One region of the Halomonas sp. OfavH-34-E genome, then DNA from elsewhere that is predicted to be linked to it. Evidence: predicted binding sites of a transcription regulator. Region 1 holds the regulator's gene; each other region holds the start of a gene.

Region 1 (3,271 bases):
CGAGATCCTGTCGGGCGACCGCGCAGTCAACGTCGGCCAGCTGGCCCGCACGCTGGGCGTCGATCAGTGGCGTGGCGAGGCCACCCCCGAGGACAAGCTCGGGCACTTGAAGGCGCGACAGGCACAGGGTGAAAAGGTGGCCATGGTCGGTGATGGCATCAATGACGTGCCGGTACTGGCCGGCGCCGACCTTGCCATCGCCATGGCCGGGGCCAGCGACCTCACCCGCACCCGCGCCGATCTGGTATTGCTGGGCGAACCGCTCACGGGTATCGTCGAAGCCATCGAGGTGGCCGGTCAGACCCGTCGCATCATTCGCCAGAATCTGTCCTGGTCGGTGCTCTACAATGTCGTGGCGCTGCCCGCAGCGGCGCTGGGCTTCGTGCCCCCATGGCTTGCCGCCATCGGCATGTCACTCAGCTCGTTGCTGGTCATCGGCAATGCCCTGCGTCTGCGACGTGGACGCACCAGGCGGACCGCGACGCCTTCACCCGTCACCGCAAGCCCCGGCCCATGAGCATCCTTTACCTGTTGATACCCTTGTCGTTGATCCTGCTGGGCCTGGCGGTCTGGGCCTTCTTCTGGGCGGTGCGCAACGACCAGTTCGAGGACCTCGAAGGCCCCGCCTATCGCATCCTGTTCGAGGATGAGGACGACACTCGCGGTGCCGATGACGGCGCTTCCTCTTCCGAAACGCCTGCGCAGACATCCGAGCGTGATCCATCGTCCAGAGGGCCTGAGTGAACCCTACCGGCCTGGAACTGCCCCCCATGATGGCGGCCTTCGTGTTTGGCCTGCTCGGCGGTGCACACTGTATTGGCATGTGCGGCGGTATCATGAGCGCCCTGACCTTTGCCATCCCCCCCAGCATGCGTCAACCTTGGCGGGTGAGCACACTTGTGCTCGGCTACAATGTAGGTCGTATCACTAGCTACTGTGTGGCGGGCGCTCTGGTTGCCACCCTGGGTTCGGTGATCGGCCTTTCGCCGACCCTGCGTGGCCTGATGCAGATCGTCGCCAGCCTGATGTTGATCCTGATGGCGCTTTACATTGCCGATCTATGGAAAGGCCTGCGTCACGTCGAGGCACTGGGACGTCACCTCTGGAGGTACCTGGAACCCGCAGGCAGACGCCTGTTGCCGGTGGTGCGTCTGCCCCAGGCGGTGGCGCTGGGCGCCATCTGGGGCTGGCTGCCCTGTGGCCTGGTGTACTCGATGCTGGCCTGGAGCCTGGCACGGGCCGAGCCCCTCGAGGGCGCACTGCTGATGGCGAGCTTCGGTCTTGGCACGCTTCCGGCGCTGGTGGTGACGGGCCTCGCCGCCAGACAAATGCAGGCCCTGCTGGCGCATCGGGCAACACGCCTTGTCGCCGCTGGCATGATCATCGCCTTTGCCGTCTGGCAACTTTGGACTGGGCTGCATCAATGACGCATCCTACCTCTAAGTTATTAATCCTAAAGAGGTAGACGCCACTTTTAGCTGATCTGAGGGTGTAGAATAGTGCCATCAACGTGCTGTACGGGCGACGTCTGTTCTCCCCATGGCCCAGTCAATATCGATCCCAGATCCACAGGAGCTGCGAATGAGTCCTACGGCCCAAGATCGGCGGCGTCCCATGCTGCATGAGACTCGCTGTGAGTCCTGCAGCCTGAGTTCCTTGTGCCTTCCGCTGTCGCTGGAGACCGCCGACCTCGAGCGCTTCGATTCCATCATCCGTCGTCACCCGCCGATCAAGAAAGGCACACGATTGGTCGAGCAGGGAGATCGCTTCACCAGCGTCTTCGCGGTCCGATCGGGGAGTCTCAAGCAGATCACCACCGAAGGCAGCGGCGAAGCTCAGTTGACCAACTTCTTCCTGCCCAGTGAACTGGTTGGCCTGGATGGCATCGACGACGGCCGCTATCCCGGCAGCGTGGTGGCGCTGGAGACCACCACGGTGTGCGAGATTCCCTTCGACCGCCTCGATGCGCTGACCCAGACCCTACCGGAGCTGCGTGCCCAGCTGTTTCGCACCCTGAGCAAGGAGCTGCGAGAAGACCGCCGGATGATGCAGCTGCTGTCACGCAAGACCGCCGATCAGCGCCTGGCCTGCTTCTTCCTCGGCCTGTCGGACCGCTTCCGCCGCCGCGGCTATTCACCGTTCAGCTTCCGCCTGTCCATGTCCCGCGCCGACATCGGCAATCACCTGGGGCTGGCGGTGGAAACGGTCAGCCGTATCCTCGGGCGTTTCCAGCAGCAGGATCTGGTGGCGGTATCGGGACGTGAGGTCAATATCCTCGACCTGACCGCGCTGTCGACCCTGGCCGACACCGAAGTTACCTGAGCGGGCCTGGCAGCAGTGTGCCGGGCTTGGCCGGCAGGGCCCGGTATCCAGGATCTGGAAAGCAAAGCGTAATAGATGGCGTGTGACAAGAAAGAGGCCGCATCCGGAGATGCGGCCTCTTTCGCTGTCATGGCATCATGCACATTCGCTGCTGGCGAGATCAGCCGGCATCCACCACGTCGATGCGCCGGGCCTGGCGTTCGGCCTGTACGGCCTCCAGCCCCTCGAAGTCGAACAGTTGCCGATCCGCCAGCTGCGACGGCGCCACATTGGTCACCGCCTTGAACATGCTCTCGAGGCGCCCGGGATGCTTGACCTCCCACTCGGCCAGCATCTCCTTGACCACCTGGCGCTGCAGGTTGGGCTGGGAACCACACAGGTTGCACGGGATGATCGGGAACTCCATCGCCTCGCTGTAGGCCTGGATATCGGCCTCGCGGCAGTACGCCAGCGGACGGATGACGATGTTCTTGCCGTCGTCGGAGAGCAGCTTGGGCGGCATCGCCTTGAGGCTGCCACCGAAGAACATGTTCAGAAACAGCGTCTCGAGAATGTCCTCGCGGTGGTGGCCCAGAGCGATCTTGGTCGCCCCGATCTCCTCGGCGAAACCATAGAGCGAGCCGCGCCGCAGGCGTGAGCAGAGCGCGCAGGTGGTCTTGCCCTCCGGCGTCTTCTCCTTCACCACCGAATAGGTGTCGCGCTCGAGGATGTGGTAGTCCACGCCGATGCTGTCCAGATAGTTCGGCAGCACATGCTCCGGAAAGCCCGGCTGCTTCTGATCCAGATTCACCGCCACCAGCGAGAAGTTGACCGGCGCGTTGCGCTGAAGGCTGCGCAGGATCTCGAGCATGGTGTAGCTGTCCTTGCCACCAGACAGACACACCATGATCTTGTCGCCTTCCTGGATCATGCCGTAGTCGATGATGGCGTTGCCGGCCTGGCGGCGCAG
Region 2 (3,271 bases), on a different contig from region 1:
CGCCCTGGCGGTCGCCCGCCTGCTCGAGGAAGCCGGCCTGCCCCAGGGCATCATGAACGTGGTCCAGGGCGGCCGCGAGACCGTCGAGGCGCTGCTCGACGCCCCCGAGATCAAGGCCGTGTCCTTCGTCGGCTCGACCCCCATCGCCGAAACCATCTACCGACGTGGCGCCGAGAGCGGCAAGCGGGTGCAGGCCCTCGGTGGCGCCAAGAACCACGCCGTGGTGCTGGCCGACGCCGATATCGACAACGCCGCCAACACCCTGATGGGGGCCGCCTACGGCAGCGCCGGCGAGCGCTGCATGGCGATCTCGGTGGCGGTATGCGTCGGCGATGACACCGCCGACCGTCTGATCGAGGCCATGGGCCCCAAGATCGCCGCGCTGAAGATCGGCCCCGGCACCGACAAGGGCCTGGACATGGGCGCCCTGGTCACCGCCCAGCATCGCGACAAGGTGCTCGGCTATATCGAGAAGGGCGTGCAGGAAGGGGCCACCCTGGTGGCCGACGGCCGCGAGCTGGTGGTCCCGGGCCACGAGAACGGCTTCTTCGTCGGCGGCTGCCTGTTCGACCGGGTCACCCCGGAGATGACCATCTACCGCGAGGAGATCTTCGGCCCGGTGCTGTGCGTGGTGCGTGTCGACAGCCTCGATGAGGCCATCGCCCTGACCAACGCCCACGAGTACGGCAACGGTACCTGCCTGTTCACCCGTGACGGCGAGGCGGCGCGCCGCTTCACCGACGCCATCGAGGTCGGCATGGTGGGTATCAACGTGCCGCTGCCGGTGCCGGTGGCCAGCCACAGCTTCGGCGGCTGGAAGCGTTCGCTGTTCGGCGACCTGCACGCCTACGGCCCTGACGCGGTGCGCTTCTACACCCGTCGCAAGGCGGTGTCACAGCGCTGGCCCTCGCCCTTCGAGACCACCCAGGCGGAGTTCCACTTCCCCTCCGGCGGTCAGTAGGCTCCGGCAAGAATGCCACGGGCCCTGCGGGGCCCGTTTTCGTTTACCACAGCGAGCGAGCCGCTGATCCACCACTGACAGGCGACTTATACACCGCTGCCCACAGCCCCTGCACCGCCTGCCCACCGCTTTTCACAAGGTGCCACACAGGGTTATCCACAGAACGACTCACAAGCTCATCGCCACCTTTATCTGCACGCCTGACCCGCAAGTCGGATTCCCACCATCGCCAGGTTGTCCACACCCGGCCCCGGTGCAGCGCGTCATCCCTTCGCTCCATCCCCCACTTCATTGGCGGACACTGATACGCATCAAGCCGGCGGTGTCCGGGCGGGGCTAGCATGGCGCCTCTCTTCGCTCGGAGATCGACATGGAACTGGTCTGTCCCGCGGGTAGCCTGCCCGCTTTGAAGCGCGCCGTGGACGAGGGCGCCAACGCGGTCTACTTCGGCTTTCAGAATGCCACCAACGCCCGCCAGTTCGCCGGGCTGAACTTCACCGACAAGCGCGCCCGCGAGGGTATCGACTACGCCCACGCCCGGGGCTGCCGGGTGTTCTGCGCGATCAATACCTACCCGCAGCAGTCGAGCCTGGCCCAGTGGCGCGCGGCGGTGGACCAGGCGGCTTCGCTTCAGGTCGACGCCCTGATCCTGGCCGACCCGGGCCTTTTGGCCTACGCCGCCGAGCGCCACCCGGACACCCCCCGCCACCTGTCGGTGCAGGGCTCCGCCACCAGCCATGAGGCGCTGGCCTTCTACCACCGCGAGTTCGGCATCCGTCGCGCGGTGCTGCCCAGGGTGCTGTCGATCCACCAGGTGCGCGACCTGGCCCGCCACAGCCCGGTGGAGCTCGAGGTGTTCGCCTTCGGCAGCCTGTGCATCATGGCCGAGGGCCGCTGCTATCTGTCGTCCTACCTGACCGGCGAATCACCCAACACCCACGGCGTGTGCTCGCCGGCGGCCCACGTGCGCTGGGAAGAGACCGCCAGCGGACGCGAATCGCGCCTGAACGGCGTCTTGATCGATCGCTACCGCGCCGACGAACAGGCCGGCTACCCGACCCTGTGCAAGGGACGCTTCAACGTCGAGGGCGACGTCGGCCACGCCATCGAGGCGCCGACCAGCCTCAGCACCCTGGACCTGCTGCCCCAGCTGGCGGCGCTGGGCATCAAGGCGATCAAGATCGAGGGTCGTCAGCGCAGTCCGGCCTATGTGGCCAGCGTCACCCGCGTGTGGCGCCAGGCGCTGGACCATCTGGACCGGGCCGGCGACGACTATCGCCCCCAGGCCGACTGGAGCGCCGCCCTGGCGCCGCTGGCCGAAGGCTCCACCCATACTCTCGGCGCCTACGAGCGCGACTGGAAATGACAGGAGGCGAGATGACCGCTGCTTCACTGGAATTGAGCCTTGGCCCGGTGTCCTTCTACTGGACCCGCGAGCGCTACTTCGCCTTTTATGAACAGGCCTGCCACTGGCCGCTGACCAGCGTCACCCTGGGCGAAACCGTGTGCTCCCGGCGGCGCGACATGAAGCTCGCCGACTGGCTGGAGATCGGCCACCAGCTCGCCGCCGCCGGCAAGCAGGTGATCCTCGGCTCGCAGACCCTGATCGAGTCCAACGCCGACCTGCGCGACCTGACCAGGCTGTGCGACAACGGCGACTTCCTGGTCGAGGCCAACGACATGAGCGCGGTGCACCGGCTGTCCGAGGCGGGCCTGCCCTTCGTCGGCGGCCCGGCGCTCAACCTCTACAATGTGCCGACCCTGGAGATCCTCAAGCGCGCCGGCATGTTCCGCTTCGTCGCCCCGGTGGAGTTGCCCGGCGCCGACCTGGCCCGGCTGCTGTCTGACGCCCGCGAGGCGGGGCTGGCGCTGGACTGCGAGGTGCTGGCCTACGGCCACCTGCCGCTGGCCTGGTCGTCGCGCTGCTTTACCGCGCGTCACCATCAGCACCCCAAGGATCGCTGCCAGTTCGTCTGCCAGGACTATCCGGAAGGGCTGTCGCTGACCACCCAGGACGACAGCCGTCGACTGTTCACCCTGAACGGTATCCAGACCCTGTCCGGGGCCTGTCAGGACCTGCGCCACGAGCTTGCCGAGATGGCCACAATGGGCGTCACCACGGCCCGGCTAAGTCCGCGTTCAGAGGGGATGGATGAGGTGGTGGCGGACTTCGACCTGGCCCGCCAAGGACGCTACTCGGCGCCCTCGCCGCTGGCGCTGGTGGACGCCGAGCTGTGCAATGGCTATTGGCACGGCCAGGCGGGGATGGATCTGGCGCCGGTACTGGAAGACTGAAAGCCCCTTCCCTCT
Region 3 (3,271 bases), on a different contig from region 1:
TTGTGCATCTGGTCGTTGTACCCCAGTTCCGGCGAGAAGATCAGATTGTCCTCGACCAGATCCTGGGGCATCCCCAGATCCTCGGCCGCGCGGGAGAAACGCTGGTACTCCAGGGAATGACAGCCCATGCAGTAGTTGACGTAGAGCTTCATCCCGTTCTGCAACGAGGCCTGATTCTCCAGATCCGGCGACATGCTGCGCAGGTGCACCCCCTCGCCGCCCGCGGCGAAGGAGCAAAGCGGGACCAGCGCGAAGAGCAGTGCGAACAGTTGCTTTTTCATTAGCCAGTCACCCTTTCAGGAACGGGTTTGGTCTTCTCCAGCCGCGTATAGATGGGCATCAACACGAAGAAGGCGAAGTAGATCACGGTGCAGATCTGGGCCAGCAGTGTCCTGGCGCCGGTCGGCGGCAGCACCCCGAGCACCCCAAGGATGACAAAGCTGATCGCGAACAGCACCAGCATCACCTTGGAGATCCAGCCCTTGTAGCGCATGGAGCGCACCGGAGAGCGGTCGAGCCAGGGCAGCACGAACAGCACCGCAATGGCTGCCCCCATGAAGATAACCCCGAGGAACTTGGCGTCCAGCCCAAACAGCGAGAAGGTGATGGCGCGCAGGATCGCGTAGAAGGGCGTGAAGTACCACACCGGGGCGATATGATCCGGCGTCTTCAGCGGGTTGGCCGGTTCGAAGTTGGGCTTCTCGAGGAAGTAGCCGCCGCCTTCCGGGAAGTAGAAGATCACCGCACAGAACACGAACAGGAACACCGCCACTCCGACGATATCCTTCACCGTGTAGTAGGGATGGAAGGGAATGCCGTCCAGCGGCTTGCCGGTCTCGTCCTTCTTGGCCTTGATATCGATGCCATCGGGATTGTTGGACCCCACCTCGTGCAAGGCAATGATGTGCAACACCACCAGCGCCAGGATCACGATAGGCAGCGCCACCACGTGCAGGGCAAAGAAGCGGTTCAGCGTGATCCCGGAGATCAGATAGTCACCGCGCACCCACTGGGCCAGGTCGGGACCGATACTCGGGATAGCGGAGAACAGCGAGATGATGACCTGGGCACCCCAGTAGGACATCTGTCCCCAGGGCAGCAGATAGCCCATGAAGGCTTCGGCCATCAGCGCCAGGTAGATCGCCATGCCGAAGATCCACACCAGCTCACGCGGCGCCTTGTAGGAGCCATAGAGCAGGCCGCGGAACATGTGCAGGTAGACCACCAGGAAGAACGCCGAGGCGCCGGTGGAGTGCATGTAGCGGATCAGCCAGCCGTACTCGACATCACGCATGATGTACTCGACGGAGGCGAAGGCACCCTCCGCGCTGGGGTTGAAGCTCATGGTCAGCCAGACACCGGTGAGGATCTGATTGACCAGCACCAGCAGCGCCAGGGAGCCGAAGAAGTACCAGAAGTTGAAGTTCTTGGGCGCGTAGTACTCGGACAGATGCTCCTGCCACATCTGGGTGGCGGGGAAGCGATCATCGACCCAGCGCATGAAACCGCGTTCGGCCTTGGCCTTGTTGGGATTCGCCATTATGCGCCCTCCCCGTCTTCGCCGACCACGATGACCGACTCGTTGACAAAGTAGTAGGGTGGAACTTCCAGGTTCACCGGAGCGGGCACATTGCGAAACACCCTGCCCGCCAGGTCGAAGCGCGAACCATGGCACGGGCAGAAGAAGCCACCGGGCCAGTCATCGACACCGACGCCTTCGGCGTTGGGCTCCGGCTTGAACAGCGGTGAACAGCCCAGATGCGTACAAATGCCGACCAGCACACCGATCTCGGGCCGAATGGAGCGCAGCGAACCGCCGGCATAGTCCGGCTGCATCGGCTTGGCGGAATCCGGGTCTGCCAGCACCTCGTCGGTCAACGCCTCGGTACGTTCGATCATCTCCGGCGTGCGATTGATGACCCATACAGGACGGCCCCGCCACTCGACGGTCATTCGCTGCCCGGGTTCGAGCTTCGAAATATCCGCCTGAACGGGCGCACCCGCCGCCCGAGCCCTGGCACTAGGCTGCCAGGAAGCCACAAAGGGTACCGCTACCCCGACGGCGCCGACTGCTCCAACTACGGAGGTCGCCCCTACGAGGAAACGGCGTCGCCCTTTGTTCACGCCGTTGTCTGCCATGATCTGGTTTCTCCCATCAGACTTTATCCGTTGTTGTTTTCACGGCCCCTTGAATGTCCGTGACCACGGATACAAGTGGATTGTATGTTAGGAAATCCCCCCCACCGGCACAAGAAGCCGGCTGACCCAGACCCCCTGCGCAAGCCCCAGACAATTGACGTGGAACAACTTTATACCACTGTGCCTGTTCGCCTTGAGGGACAGGGCGGCTCAAAAGGCATAGACGATGACAGATTAACGAGGGAAACAAGCGCCGCCAGGCGACCCGATGATCCCCACCACCAGAGCACTACAGCACACAATTTTTCGAACCCCGGACACGACAACGCCCGGGCCAATGGCCCGGGCGTTGTTGATCGGCAAGCGTGGGTGATTAACGCTTGGAGAACTGCGGGCGACGACGCGCCTTGCGCAGACCGACCTTCTTACGCTCGACTTCACGTGCGTCACGAGTGACGTAGCCGGCAGCACGCAGCGGCTGACGGAAGTCCTCGTTGTACTGCATCAGGGCACGGGTGATGCCGTGACGAATGGCGCCGGCCTGGGCGCTGCCGCCGCCACCCTTGACGGTGACATAGACGTCGAACTGGCCGAGGGTCTCGGTCAGTTCCAGCGGCTGGCGAACCACCATGCGGCCAGTCACGCGACCGAAGTATTCGTTCAGGTCACGGCTGTTGACGGTGATCTTGCCGGTGCCCGGCTTGAGGAAGACGCGCGCGGTTGAGGTCTTGCGGCGCCCGGTACCGTAATACTGCTGTGTCATGGCGAAGATCCCCTCAGATGTTCAGTTCTTGCGGCTGCTGGGCAGCGTGCGGATGTTCGGAACCGGCGTAGACCTTGAGCTTGGCGTGCATGGCACGGCCCAGCGGACCCTTCGGCAGCATGCCCTTGACGGCACCTTCGATGACACGCTCGGGAGCGTGGTCGATCAGCTGGCTGAAGGTCATGGAACGCAGGCCACCCGGGTAACCGGTGTGACGATGGTACATCTTGTCGCTGGCCTTGTTGCCGGTGACCTTAACCTTCTCGGCATTGATCACGACGATGTAGTCGCCGGTATCAACGTGAGGAGTGTATTCCGGCTTGTGCTTGCCACGCAGGCGGCGAGCAATTTCGGTAGCCAGACGACCGA

Evidence for each region. Region 1 encodes FNR, which switches genes on or off when oxygen is low (the NO sensors DNR and NnrR bind a similar motif). Its sites were predicted from a motif close to TTGATNTANATCAA; they were not measured.
Region 2: NH448_RS05530 (peptidase U32 family protein) is a predicted target of FNR. The motif match lies at 1,263-1,276, and genes of this name have one in related genera.
Region 3: petA (ubiquinol-cytochrome c reductase iron-sulfur subunit) is a predicted target of FNR. The motif match lies at 2,294-2,307, and genes of this name have one in related genera.

What each region holds. Positions count from the first base shown of each region.
Region 1 covers NZ_JAMXRY010000045.1:28,165-31,435, forward strand. The annotation lists gene NH448_RS17595 (heavy metal translocating P-type ATPase) at 1-517, shown strand, start outside; gene ccoS (cbb3-type cytochrome oxidase assembly protein CcoS) at 514-744, shown strand; gene NH448_RS17605 (sulfite exporter TauE/SafE family protein) at 741-1,427, shown strand; gene fnr (fumarate/nitrate reduction transcriptional regulator Fnr) at 1,582-2,322, shown strand; gene ttcA (tRNA 2-thiocytidine(32) synthetase TtcA) at 2,483-3,271, opposite strand, start outside.
Region 2 covers NZ_JAMXRY010000008.1:44,967-48,237, forward strand. The annotation lists gene NH448_RS05525 (CoA-acylating methylmalonate-semialdehyde dehydrogenase) at 1-961, shown strand, start outside; gene NH448_RS05530 (peptidase U32 family protein) at 1,332-2,327, shown strand; gene NH448_RS05535 (U32 family peptidase) at 2,339-3,256, shown strand.
Region 3 covers NZ_JAMXRY010000001.1:68,852-72,122, forward strand. The annotation lists gene NH448_RS00315 (cytochrome c1) at 1-281, opposite strand, end outside; gene NH448_RS00320 (cytochrome bc complex cytochrome b subunit) at 281-1,540, opposite strand; gene petA (ubiquinol-cytochrome c reductase iron-sulfur subunit) at 1,540-2,139, opposite strand; gene rpsI (30S ribosomal protein S9) at 2,513-2,902, opposite strand; gene rplM (50S ribosomal protein L13) at 2,916-3,271, opposite strand, start outside.